4 regions of the Vibrio owensii genome follow, and region 3 is predicted to be linked to each of the others. Evidence: predicted binding sites of a transcription regulator. Region 3 holds the regulator's gene; each other region holds the start of a gene.
The links. The regulator CRP, encoded in region 3, controls carbon source genes, mostly activating them, when cyclic AMP is high. The targets are predictions, from matches to a motif close to TGTGANNNNNNTCACA.
Positions count from the first base shown of each region.

Region 1: the regulator CRP is predicted to act here: its motif matches at 1,568-1,583, upstream of gltB (glutamate synthase large subunit).
Region 2: the regulator CRP is predicted to act here: its motif matches at 1,376-1,391, upstream of deoD (purine-nucleoside phosphorylase).
Region 4: the regulator CRP is predicted to act here: its motif matches at 2,437-2,452, upstream of cdd (cytidine deaminase).

Region 1 is NZ_CP019959.1:1,338,572-1,342,084, reverse strand. Features, by position in the region: gene gltB (glutamate synthase large subunit) at 1-1,307, opposite strand, end outside; gene mnmL (tRNA modification radical SAM protein MnmL/YtqA) at 1,862-2,806, shown strand; gene A9237_RS05955 (sensor domain-containing diguanylate cyclase) at 2,857-3,513, shown strand, end outside.
Region 2 is NZ_CP019960.1:300,624-304,136, reverse strand. Features, by position in the region: gene A9237_RS18035 (MerR family transcriptional regulator) at 1-171, opposite strand, end outside; gene A9237_RS18030 (YbgA family protein) at 161-1,111, opposite strand; gene deoD (purine-nucleoside phosphorylase) at 1,510-2,220, shown strand; gene A9237_RS18020 (lactate dehydrogenase) at 2,289-3,513, shown strand, end outside.
Region 3 is NZ_CP019959.1:2,136,764-2,140,276, reverse strand. Features, by position in the region: gene A9237_RS09760 (phosphoribulokinase) at 91-960, shown strand; gene crp (cAMP-activated global transcriptional regulator CRP) at 1,200-1,832, shown strand; gene A9237_RS09750 (DUF1338 domain-containing protein) at 2,163-2,954, opposite strand; gene astD (succinylglutamate-semialdehyde dehydrogenase) at 3,219-3,513, opposite strand, start outside.
Region 4 is NZ_CP019959.1:309,475-312,987, forward strand. Features, by position in the region: gene sbcB (exodeoxyribonuclease I) at 1-1,179, shown strand, start outside; gene A9237_RS01360 (CidA/LrgA family protein) at 1,238-1,612, shown strand; gene A9237_RS01365 (LrgB family protein) at 1,614-2,291, shown strand; gene cdd (cytidine deaminase) at 2,557-3,444, shown strand.

The DNA.
Region 1 (3,513 bases), 800 kb from region 3:
GTTGCGATGGTGTCTTTCACTTCTTCATCAGAGATGATGCGACCTTGCTCTAGGTCTGCAACGAAGATACGACCTGGTTGTAGACGACCGCGGAACTCTACGTTCTCTGGTTCAATATCCACAACACCAGATTCAGATGCCATCACTAGGAAGTTATCTTTGGTCACTGTGTAGCGAGAAGGGCGCAGACCGTTACGGTCTAGTGTCGCACCCACTTGAACACCATCAGTAAAACATACTGAAGCTGGACCATCCCATGGTTCCATGATGTTCGCGTGGTACTGATAGAACGCGCGACGTTTAGGATCCATGTTTTTGTTTTCTTGCCATGCTTCCGGGATCATCATCATCAATGCGTGTGGCAGGCTGCGACCAGAAAGAACTAGGAGCTCAAGTGCCATATCGAAGTTAGATGAATCCGAGCTGCCTTCCTGACAGATTGGAAGAAGCATGTCGATTTCAGCCTGAGTAAATAGGTCTGATTCTAGGATTGCTTCACGGGCTTTCATCCAGTTCAAGTTACCGCGAACTGTATTGATTTCACCGTTGTGGGCAATGTAACGGAAAGGCTGTGCAAGACGCCATTTCGGGAAGGTATTGGTAGAGAAACGAGAGTGTACAAGTGCTAGTGCAGTCACCATGGTCGGGTTTTGCAGATCAAGGAAGTACTGAGGTACTTGCTCGGTCGTTAACTGACCTTTGTACACTAATGTCTTGTAAGACATGGAGTTAATGTAGAAGTCGTCACCAATGTTCGAAACGCTTTCTAGGCAAACACGTACAGTGTAGTTACGAAGTACGTACAGTTTGCGCTCTAGCTCTTCAGGTGTGATGCCAGGGCCACCAGAGATAAACACATGCTCAAACTGAGGTTCTGTGCTTAGTGGGTCTGCACCGATCATTGAGTTGTCGGTTGGCAATACACGGTAGCCGATAACTTCAAGATCTAGACGCTGTGCGTTACGTTCTAGAATGTCACGGCATTGTTCGCGTTTGTATTCGTCTTTCGGGAAAAGAACGACACCAACACCATACTTTTCAAACGAAGGCAATTTAATGCCTAACTTAACGGCTTCTTCTAATAGGAATTCATGAGGTTTTTGTAGCAAGATACCCGCACCGTCACCGCTGCATGGGTCACAACCTTGACCACCACGGTGTTCCATGCGAGCCAGCATATCCAATGCTTGAGTCACTACTTCATGAGATTTACGGTTTTTAAGGTGAGCAACAAAACCGATACCACAAGCGTCATGCTCCAGCTCCGGAGTGTACAGACCCTGTGAATTTTGCTCTCTATCTACCATAGATACATCCTTCCAGTTCAATGTCGACGCAAGAATCCCGGACAGATCTCGACTGCCTTAGGTGCGCTCTTTGCGTCTTGTCCTTTATATTTATGATTCGCCACTGGCCGAGGTTGACCAGTCTTGATTCCTTTCCGTATCTCGCAGGAAAAATTTTGCGAGAAAAACAATCCTTGGTGATATCCCTTTATTTATTGCCACAATTTAGTGACTTATATAGGTGGGAGCGGGGTATCGCCGACAATTCCCGCAGTTGATGTTGTAATAAAAGTCACAAAAACGACGGGGTTGTGTAAGTATCCTACAATTTTGTGACTTGAGAATGCAACGAAAAGTCGCTTTTGTGACCCAATTTTTTCGTTTAAATATTCACTTTTTGTTTAACACTTGCGCAACATTGCAGGTTTTAAGTTGGTTTTATGCAGTTTTATTGATTTCACACCGCTACCTGTTTGTTTGAATTGACTAGAATTATTTGTTTTTTCTTGCAGGGATGTAATTTAGTTACATGAATCGTAGTGAGATTTATTACGGTTTACTATTGGTGAGAATCTATGCAGTTACATGAGTTGGTCAACACATTAGGCCAAGACCTTCAGCGTCGTTACGGCGAAAAAGTCCATAAGCTGACTTTACATGGTGGCTTTAGTTGCCCAAACCGCGACGGCACGATTGGCCGAGGTGGTTGTACATTCTGTAATGTGGCTTCGTTTGCTGACGAAGAAGTACAGATCAAAAGCATCCACGATCAACTGAAAGATCGCGCGGGAGAGATCCATCGAGCGAAGAAGTATCTGGCATATTTTCAGGCGTACACCAGTACCTATGCAGAAGTACAAGTCCTAAAAAACATGTACGAGGAAGCTCTGAAGGCGGCAGACATTGTTGGCCTTTGTGTGGGCACTCGTCCAGATTGCGTTCCTGATGCAGTATTAGATCTGTTGTCGGACTATGTGAATCAAGGTTATGAGATTTGGCTAGAGCTCGGTCTTCAAACTGCCAACAATGACACCCTCAAGCGTATCAACCGTGGTCATGATTTTGAGTGCTATGCAGAAATCACCAAACGCGCTCGTGCTTTGGGTATTAAAGTTTGTACCCATCTGATCGTTGGTTTACCGAAAGAAACTCGCGACGACAACATTGAAACGATGCGTAAAGTACTCGAAGTTGGCACCGATGGCATTAAGCTGCACGGTTTGCACATTGTCGAAGGGAGCACCATGGCAAAAGCATGGCGTGCCGGAAGGTTGGAAGCGCCAGAGTTGGAAACTTACGTCGCAACTGCCAGTGAATTGATCCGCATGACACCAAAAGAGGTGATCTACCACCGTGTTTCTTCTGCTGCGCGTCGTCCAACCTTATTATCACCATTATGGTGTGAGAACCGCTGGTTGGCGATGACTGAAATTGGCCGTGCATTAGATAAAGATGGCGCACAAGGTAGCTTAACCGGCGATGCTTTCATCTATAGCAAACCAGAATTAAAAGCGGAATGATCGATTAAGAACTGTTATATTTCTTCCGATTTGCTTTAAAGGTCGGAAAAATGGATCAGTTACTCAATTGGCTCTGGGATGGGCAGGGCGACTACGGATTTGTGGTCCTGCTCTCTGTGGTATGTGTAATCGCTGTCACACTGATCTATATACGCTTCCAGTCCGGCTTGAAACAGCTGGTTACTGACTCTCCTTATCCCGTACTAGTGATCGATGCTAGTCACGGACAGTTATTGCTTTCTAATGACTCAGCCATGCAATTACTTGGCATTCGTTCATTAGGTTCTGGCTTTCTTTATCCTGCTTCCTTTCATACTGAAGAACTGGTAACACTACTTGATAGCTTTTCTAGTCGACACTTCCGTCAACAATTGTTCGGCTGGCGATTGTCCGAGACAGAGAGCATCAAAGTTGAGTTGTCGGGTCGAAAGAGTTTGCTTCGCGGTCACCGAGTTTGGATTGTGTATGCTCAGCCACATCAAGTGACTCATACAGAACACCAGCAAGAGCTTGAACAACTGGGCATAGCTCGCTCTGCTATCGACTCTCTGTCTGAGCTGATCTGTTTGCAAGATCAACAAGGTAAAGTATTAACGACCAACCGCGCATTTGATCTGTTTTGGGAAGGGCGCAGAGAAGAGGCGTGTACGTCCAAAGCTCGCCCACTCGCGACTCGTAAAAGTGAACGCCGTTGGACAACCGATCCT
Region 2 (3,513 bases), on a different replicon from region 3:
ACGGATCGTATCTAGGTCTTGTTGGCGGTATAGGCGATGGCCTTTTTCTGTTCTCTGAGGTTGAATCAAGTTATAGCGTCTTTGCCAAGCTCTCAGGGTGACGGGTTTTACGCCCGTCAACTCTGATACATCTCTAATTGCGTATAGTTTTTCTTCTTGGCTACAATCCATAACGTAGTCTCATCTCCTGCGGGTATGGTTCTAAATATTTTTGTTTTTGTAGGTACTCATCTGGGTACGCATTGAGATAGTGCTTAATTAAGGTTAACGGGGCAAGCAATGGTAACAGGCCAGTTCGGTAGTCACTGATAACCGTCGCTAACTCTGCTTTCTCATCACTGCTCAGCGAACGCTTAAAGTAGCCTTGTAAGTGCATCAACACGTTGGTGTTATTTTTACGACTCGCGCGGTTTTGCAATGCCTTCATCAGGCCAAGGCGATATTCGCTGTAGAAGTCTTCGATTTCATAGTTCGCAACATCAGCCACTAATCGACCTAGAGAGCGGTAAGATTCTGGGTGGTGCGCCATCAGTGTTAGTTTGTAACGTGAGTGGAACTCGATGATCTTGCCACGGGTTGGCTCGCCGTCCATCGACTCATAAAAGTCGTTCAAGCAGTAAACGCGAGTAATGAAGTTCTCTTTCAATACAGGATCATTTAAGCGACCGTCTTCTTCTACTGGTAACCACGGCATTTTTTCCATCAAAGTTTTGGTGTACAAGCCAATGCCTTCTTTTGCAGCACTGTTCTTGCTGTAAACCTTCACACGTTCCATGCCACATGTTGGAGACTTAGCACATACGATGTAGCCACACAGCTGTTCCCCTTGCAGCTCGTTCACTTTGTTTTCTGAGTACGTCAGCATTTTATCGGTATGATCGTTTTCAGGATTCTTTGTTTCGACCAATGCAATGCGCTCTTCGTTGCTCACTAGACGAATGGTTGGGCGAGGCACTGTCATGCCAACACCGACTTCCGGGCATACGGGCACGAAGCTGAAGTACCCATCTAATTCTTTAGTAACGAAGTTGCTGATTTTGTGCCCAGAGTCGAAACGTACACGTTCACCTAACACACAAGAGCTGATACCTACTTTGATTGACGATTCCATGATGACGCATCCCTATACAAAATGTTTTGTTGTATAACTTATAGCAAGCCTTTCCAGATTGTACAAGAAAATAAATTGTACAATTTAACCGTTTTACTCAGTTGTACAGGAATTCGATCAGCACAATTTCAGAAAAAATTTAGGCGAAGAAAGGAAGAATTTGTGCGCGCAATCGACAAACTGCTCAAAAGCAAATCGATTGCCTTTTTGCTTTCAACAGATTTAGTTATCAACAGAATATTTAAACACTAAAACCGACCGTTTTGTGACTTAACTCTCAAGTACCCTTACCCTGTCCCGATATTATGGCCTCAACGAAAACGAACAAGTTCAACAGAATTGGTAATAGCATTCTATAATTGATGCGTTTTACCTGAACAAAACTTTGGAGAGCACTTATGGCAACCCCACACATTAACGCACAACCAGGTGATTTCGCTGAAACAGTTCTAATGCCAGGCGACCCGTTGCGCGCTAAATACATCGCAGAAACGTTCCTAGAAGATGTGAAACAAGTTTGTGACGTTCGCAACATGTTCGGCTTTACTGGCACTTACAAAGGCAAGAAAGTTTCTGTAATGGGCCACGGTATGGGTATCCCATCTTGCTGTATCTACGTGCACGAACTAATCGCTGAATACGGCGTGAAAAACGTTATCCGTGTAGGTAGCTGTGGTGCAGTACGTGACGACGTTAAACTAATGGACGTTGTTATCGGTATGGGTGCATCTACAGACTCAAAAGTTAACCGTATCCGTTTCAACAACCACGACTTCGCTGCAATCGCTGACTACGGTCTTCTAGAAGAAGCGGTTAACCAAGCACGTGCTCAAGAAGTACCAGTTAAAGTTGGTAACGTATTCTCTGCAGACCTGTTCTACACACCAGAAGCAGACCTGTTCGAGAAAATGGAAAAACTAGGCATCCTAGGTGTAGACATGGAAGCGGCTGGTATCTACGGCGTTGCTGCTGACCTAGGCGCGAAAGCTCTAACTATCCTAACAGTTTCTGACCACATCATCCGTGGCGAAAAACTAAGCTCTGAAGAGCGTCAAAAGTCGTTCAACGACATGATGAAAGTTGCTCTAGAAACAGCAATCAACATCTAAGAAACACCTAAGTAGTAAATAGCAGCCGGGGCCTGACCGGCTGCAAGAATTATCCCGAGGGGGCGATTGTGTCTAACGGCGAACTGCCAAGGGACGCAGATGGGTTACAACTCAACTTTTGTAAAACATTGGCGTGTGACAACTTTGGATTGAGTGATGCAAAGCGATACGTTTTGCAACATGCTAACCCTAAACGTCCGGCGATGGTATGCCGTGAGTGTGGAGCTTTCCCCCCCTTACTTAATAACCGCGATGTAGTGAACGAGCTTCATCGTCTGCGTCACGTCCACAGTGACGGGTTACCTGCTTGTCGCAACGATGACTGCGATAACTTTGGGCTTTCTGTCCATACTCATAAACACCTCTATCACGCTTTCGGTTACAGTGGCGATCGCCAACGTTACCGCTGCAAAGTGTGTCAAAGTACTTTTGTCGATAAATGGTCTGGTGCCAACAAAAAGCTTCAATTCCAAGAGAATTTAATGGGCTTATTGTTTACTGGTTATTCCGTTCGTGAAATCTGCCGCAAACTCAGCATCAACCCAAAAACCTTTTACGATCATGTTGACCACATCGCTAGCCGTTGCCGACGCAAACTGGCAACGATTGATGCACGTTGGGTAAACCACGCTGAGCATTATGAGCTCGCGTCGAACTACGTCGCGCTGCAACCAAACAGCAATAATGGCGTTTACTGGATCGCTTCGGGTGAAGCACATTCGGGTTATATCCTTTGTCAGCATGTGAACTACTCTTCTGATGATGAGCCAGTCGCTACACTGGATCACAACCCATACGATGAAGTGTCTCGCTTTGTCTCGCAAGAATACACAGCGGAAGCGAGTGAACCGCCACCAGCACCGTCTAAAAAACTGCGTGAGCGCATCGATCAGAAATATCAAACCATTCTGGCTCGTGGCAACGTTGAGGATCCTTTGGGTAACCTTTCGGTGTTCCATTACCCATCCAAGGGCGCTTTGATTCGTCCGCCATACACTTCTTATGCGCACTATCTTCATGTGCTAGATATGTGCTGCCCTGAGAAGCGCGTTTCTATTTACATGCCTCAAGATCCCCTGCTCCGCTCTGCTGCGTTGAGCGTTTGTTTGTCTCGTATCCAAGAGAAAAATGTGGATCTGATGTACGTAGAAGAAGATGCGATTTGGGACATGAATGCGCCATTTGGCAAAGTAGACATTGCCTACATGAGTTGGTGGCGAGATCGCTGGGCGATTTCTAGCCAGTATGAGTGTAACAAGGGTATTTGCTATTTAGCTGGCGATAAAAACGAGC
Region 3 (3,513 bases):
AAGGGCTTGTTACGTGCTATAGTGGGTTATCGACCGTGCAGCATACGTGTGCTGCACTTTACAGGTAAGTAATTTTCGACAAGGTTTGTCATGTCAGCGAAACACCCAATCATTGCGGTTACTGGTTCGTCCGGTGCCGGCACAACCACCACTTCTGAAGCCTTCCGTAAGATGTTCAATATGATGAACGTCAAACCAGCGTGGGTTGAAGGTGACAGCTTCCACCGCTTTACACGTCCAGAGATGGATGTCGAAATCCGCAAAGCGCGTGAGCAAGGCAAACACATCAGCTACTTTGGCCCACAAGCCAATGACTTTCCGGGGCTAGAAGAGTTCTTCCGCAAGTTCGGTGAAGATGGCACTGGCAGCGTGCGCCGCTATCTGCACACTTTTGATGAAGCCGTTCCATACAACCAAATGCCGGGCACCTTTACACCTTGGCAAGATCTGCCAGAAAACAGCGATGTGCTGTTCTACGAAGGTTTACATGGTGGCGTGGTAGATGGCGATGTCAATGTGGCGCGTCACGTCGATTTTCTAATTGGTATGGTACCGATTGTGAACTTGGAGTGGATTCAAAAGTTCGTTCGTGACACACGCGATCGTGGTCACTCAAGAGAAGCGGTGATGGATTCAATCGTGCGCTCAATGGACGATTACCTAAACTACATTACCCCGCAATTTTCTCGTACACATATCAACTTCCAGCGCGTACCGACCGTCGATACTTCTAACCCACTTAACGCCAAAGGCATTCCAAGTTTGGATGAAAGTTTTGTGGTGATCCGCCTACGCGGTATCAAGAATGTCGACTTCCCGTATTTGCTGGCGATGATTGATGGCTCATTCATGTCTCGCCATAACACCATTGTGGTTCCTGGCGGCAAGATGAGCTTTGCAATGGAGCTCATAGTAAGGCCGATTCTGCAACAACTCATCGAAACAGGGAAAATTGGCTAAAAACCTCCCTACTGGAGTGTTTACTTTTCATACCGTGATCATGTGCACAGTTTTGCTTACAAAATCTCAATCATGGCACGATTAAAATCAAGAAATCGTTTTCGAAAAAGGATACTATTTCTAACCGAAACACAAGAGAGCTTGCAGCATATAAAAAGTGCTCTTATTCTAGTAGGCCAATTCAGGCTTAGCTAAAATATGGATAGCGCAAGCGTACCCTGCAGAGGAAGTGAGATATTATGGTTCTAGGTAAACCTCAAACCGACCCAACATTAGAGTGGTTTCTTTCACACTGTCATATTCATAAGTACCCATCAAAAAGCACGCTAATTCACGCGGGCGAAAAAGCAGAGACTTTGTACTACATCGTTAAAGGTTCTGTTGCGGTTCTTATCAAAGACGAAGAAGGTAAGGAAATGATCCTTTCTTACCTAAACCAGGGCGACTTCATTGGTGAACTTGGTCTATTCGAAGAAGACCAAGAGCGTACAGCTTGGGTTCGCGCTAAATCTCCTTGTGAAGTGGCTGAGATTTCTTTCAAGAAATTCCGTCAACTTATCCAAGTTAACCCAGACATCCTAATGCGCCTTTCTGCGCAAATGGCTCGTCGTCTACAAGTTACTAGCCAAAAAGTGGGTGACCTAGCGTTCCTAGACGTAACTGGTCGTATCGCTCAGACTCTTCTGAACCTTGCTAAACAGCCAGATGCGATGACGCACCCAGACGGCATGCAAATCAAGATCACTCGTCAAGAAATCGGTCAAATCGTTGGCTGTTCTCGTGAGACAGTAGGTCGTATCTTGAAGATGCTAGAAGAGCAGAACCTAATTTCTGCGCACGGTAAAACTATCGTTGTTTACGGGACTCGTTAATCTCGATTAACGTTTAAAAAATTTAAAAGCCACCAAATGTAAGTTTGGTGGCTTTTTTGTTTTTTGGAATCGGGAACGGAAAGCAAAGAGCCGAGAATTGGGAACACTGTGTTCCGAGCGCGGACTTCGTCCTACGAGATAAAGCCCTCTCAGATTCCGAGAGTTAAAACCTCCCGCAGCGAAGCGTTTCCGAATCCACAGGTCATAACCCGTTCTGATATCCCAACAAACTCCAACCTTCGAAGCAGAAACGTTCAACACTCCAGAGTGCAAACCTCTCGAAGCGAAGCGTTCCCGCATCTCTAGTGCGTAGCACGTTCTCGATTCTTTCTACCCGTTGGTACTCTCGAAGATCTTATCTGCCGATGCCGCTACAAATCCTGGGTACAACTCACCGTTATCCATTGGGTAGCGCTTAGCAAACTCGTAGAAGCCTCCAGGAATAACCTCAACGCCTTCAGTAAAGGTCACTGGTACTTTGTCTGCCATGGTCGATGATTGCTCTAGTAGCACCTCTGGCGTACCTTTTACTTCACCGCCATTCTCGTTGATGGTGAAGCCTACTGTACGTAGGTGGTCGTTCACTTGCTTTACTTCTTCATGCTGATTGAGTTGATTCACACTCACTGTGAAGTGGTTCGCTCCGTAACCGTGCGCAGCAAGCCAAGAAGCGTATTCACTCTCTTTCGCCAAAGTTTGGAAGTCAGCATAACTGAGGTCCCACAAACGTCCGCCGTACAAGAAGTCACTGCCTGTCAGTTTAGAAGCATCAACCTGCTCTACCAGTTTATGAACGATGGCTTGTAGCTCTGGTGAGCACTCATCCACTTTCAATTCACTGATGAAGACTTTTGGTTGTTTCGGATCTGGGTGCTCAAAATGTTTTGCCACCAGTTTTTTGCTTTCAAATACGTAGTCACCACAGGCTTTGTAACCCACCGCTAGGAAAGGCTTCGCTAACGTTTCAATGCCTAGGGGAGCGACATTAAACGTACGTAGCGCAATATGATCATTAATCAGAGGCTCATCTTCTTGAAGAAGTTGATGGACTTTAGCAGCGGAAGGGCAAAGACGTTGAATGTAGTCTTGCCATAGCGATTCAAATAACACATCGGGCGTCATAACGACTCCTTGTTATGAAATGTAGAGTTAGGGGTAAGAGGAAGTTGACCGCTCGTTCACAGCCCTAAAGCTGTCCAGAATCACGAACGAGCGGCCATCAACCTGTGACGGTATCTGTGGCATAAGTGCCAGTCAGTCAACACGCTCTGGAGAGTCTTAAGCTCGCCTTTGGCGTTTGCCAGCGCGCTTACCAGAATCCTAACTTGGTAAATAGCTCCGGCAGAGAGAAGCGGCGATACTTTGTCACCGCTTCGTATTTCTCAATTACAGGCTTACACCCGGGCTCAATGTGGCAGGCAAGACCGTCTCTTGTCCTTCCATTGATGCCATTGGGTACGCACAGTAGTCTGCTGCGTAGTAAGCACTTGGACGTAGGTTACCTGACGCACCCGGACCACCAAATGGTGCATCACCACTTGCGCCCGTTAGCTGACGGTTGCGGTTCACGATGCCAGCACGAATGTGGTCCACGAAGTATTCCCACTCTTGGTCGTCGGTCGAAACAAAACCTGCCGATAAACCAAAGCGCGTATCGTTCGCCAGCTCTACTGCTTTCTCT
Region 4 (3,513 bases), 1.7 Mb from region 3:
TTTATCGCCAAGATCCACGCTGAGCTTTCTAAACCAAACACAACGAGCCTTGGTTACAACAGCATCCGTTTCGATGATGAAGTCACTCGTTACACTTGTTACCGCAACTTTATCGACCCGTATGCGTGGAGCTGGCAAAACGGTAACTCGCGCTGGGATTTGCTCGATGTGATGCGAGCGTGTCATGCCCTTCGTCCTGAGGGCGTGGAATGGCCGGAGAATGATGAAGGCTTTACGAGTTTCAAGCTTGAGCATTTATCTGTGGAAAATGGCATTGAACACAGCAATGCCCACGATGCGATGGCAGATGTAATTGCTACTATTGAGATGGCGAAGAAAGTCAAAGCCGCGCAACCAAAGCTGTTTGATTACTTTTACTCGATGCGTAACAAGCGTAAACTGAACGAGTTAGTCGATATTGTAAACATGACGCCATTGATGCACGTATCAGGCATGTTGGGACGTGAGTGCCAATACACAAGCTGGATTGTTCCTGTGGCTTGGCATCCAACCAACAATAACGCCGTCATCACAATTGATTTAGCCAAAGATCCTCAGCCTATTCTTGAGCTTTCAGCAGAAGAGTTGAAAGAGCGTTTGTACACCAAGCGTGAAGAACTGGGTGACTTATTGCCTGTACCCGTAAAGCTCGTACATCTGAACAAGTGCCCTATCCTTGCTCCAGCTAAAACGTTAACGGCAGAGAACGCAGAAGTAATTGGAATCGACCGTCAGAAATGTTTGAGTAATCTAGCACTGCTGCGTCAACACCCAGAAATCCGTGAGAAGCTAATTAGTCTATTCTCTATTGAGCGTGAGTTCGAAAAGAGCGATGATGTGGATACGCAACTGTACGATGGCTTCTTTTCACCAGCAGATCGCGCAGCGATGGACATCATTCGTGAAACAGATCCAAATAACCTTGCTGCGCTGGATATTGAGTTTGATGACAAACGCATCAAGCCATTGCTGTTCCGTTACCGTGCCCGTCACTACGCCGGCACACTGGATGAACAAGAACAAAGACGTTGGGCACAACACTGTCGTGAAGTTTTCGAAAGCCAAATTGAAGAGTACATGCTGAATTTAGAAAACTTAGTTCACGAACATGAAAGTGACGAAAAGAAGATAGCGATACTAAAATCCGTCTATCGTTATGTAGAGAGCTTAGCCTCCTAATTTCTTACCTTGTTCAAGCGCACCTTCGGGTGTGCTTGTTGTTTTATATGCTGTCAAAATGATTAAAGATCGATTACTACAGCTGGTCCATTTGCTCATTTCCCTCGCACTCATCATGGGAGCACTTGGCATCGGCAATACTATTCAAAAATTCACTGGCGTTTCTGTTCCTGGAAGTGTCATCGGCATGCTAGTGCTGTTTTTCTCTATGACCCTTGGCTTCGTCAAAGTCGAATGGGTTAAGCCTGGCGCGACGCTTTTCATTCGATACATGATCTTATTGTTCGTCCCAATCAGTGTTGGTTTGATGCAGCACTTTGATATGTTGTTGGCGAATGCGCTGCCAATCATTGCGAGTGCAGTAGGCGGCTCACTGATCGTATTGGTCAGCTTAGCGTGGTTCTTAGATTACTTGCTGAAGGAGAAACACTAATATGTGGTTACTTGTCACTATTGTGGTTTTCCTTGCCGCTCGTCAAATCGCAATTAAGGTTAACAACCCAATCGCAAACCCGCTTTTAATCAGCATCGCAGTATTGATCCCTCTACTCACCTTTTTGAAAGTGCCGTTTGAAACCTACTACGCCGACAACGAGTATATTAGCTTCTTGCTTCAGCCCGCTGTTGTTGCGCTAGCGTATCCGCTCTATGAGCAGCTACCTCAAATCAAAGCCAACTGGCGCATTATCGCACTGGCTTGCTCTTTGGGCAGCGTGATGTCGATGCTAACAGCGACACTGATCGCCGTTGCATTCAAAGCAGACATCAGCCTCATTGCAAGCTTAGTGGGCAAATCGGTAACCACCCCTATCGCGATGGAAATCTCTAGCCACTTAGGTGGTGAAGCTGCCGTTGCGGCTATTTTAGTGCTTATCGTGGGTTTATTCGGGGCGATTTTGGCTTACCCAATCTTCAACCTTATCGGCATTAAACACCCTATCGCTCGTGGCCTGACAATGGGTACTGTCTCTCACGCACTTGGGACAGCAACATGTGCTGAAAAACAGCCTGGTGATGCGGCTTTCTCATCTCTAGCTTTGGTGCTGTGTGGCATCATCACTTCTATTCTTGCGCCAAGCTTCTTTGCTTTGGCTGTTTGGTTATACCAATAAAGACCTCAATGACCTGCTCTACTTTGCTTCCCGATAAAGTGAGCAGGTCATAATCTCATCCAGAAAATTCGCAGTATGAATATACGTTGATATAGTTATTAGTGGGACAGAGATAACGTTAAATCGTCGTGAAATCGAATACATGTGTGAGCTCACTCTAATTATGTAACGTAAATTATCATTACACACATTAACGTGATCTAAAGCACAGAACATTTCCATCTTTCACATAGAATAACTGTCCATGCAATAACAAGGATTCAACATGAAAAGTCGCATTGAACAGGCGCTAGCAAGCGCTCCTGAAGCACTTTCAACACATCTTGCTCCTATCGTTCTCGCTGACGATTTTGATGCCACTATTTCTGAGCAACAGTTTGATGAGCTGCTGAACGCTACCAACCTTTCAGACAAAGAGCTTCGTGTTGCTCTACTTCCTTTTGCCGCAGCGTTTTCTTACGCTCCAATTTCTGAATTCTATGTCGGTGCGATTGTTCGCGGTCTATCTGGTCGCCTTTACTTTGGTGCGAACATGGAGTTTTTCGGCGTTCAACTGGGTCAAACCGTTCATGCTGAGCAGTGTGCGATCAGCCACGCTTGGATGAAAGGCGAACATGGTGTGAAAGACATCACCATCAACTACAGCCCTTGTGGTCACTGTCGTCAGTTCATGAATGAACTCACTACTGCAAAAGAACTCAAGATCCAATTGCCAGAACGCGAAGAAAAGTCACTACACCACTACCTTCCAGAAGCTTTTGGTCCTGCAGACTTAGGCATCGAATCTGGTCTAATGGCAGATGTAAAACACGAGTTTGTGTGTGATGAAGATGACGCTCTGATCCAAAAAGCGGTCAGCGCAATGAACATCAGCCACGCGCCTTACACTAACAACTTGAGCGGTATTGCTCTAGAGATGAACAGTGGTCGCGTATTCCAAGGCGCTTACGCAGAAAACGCGGCGTTCAACCCTAGCCTTCCACCGCTTCAGGTTGCACTGATTCAAATCCTGATGGCTGGTGAGCAGTTTGAAGACATCAAAGCTGCTGCTCTGGTTGAGAACTCGCAAGGCAAGATCAGCCACCTAGCCGATACTCAATCAACGCTAGAAGCGCTAAACCCTGATATTCCAGTGAGTTTTGTGAACGTTTAATTTATCCAAACGCTAAGCGAGAAGCTCTACCCAGTGTAGGGCTTTTTTATTATCAAAAAACCTTGCGCA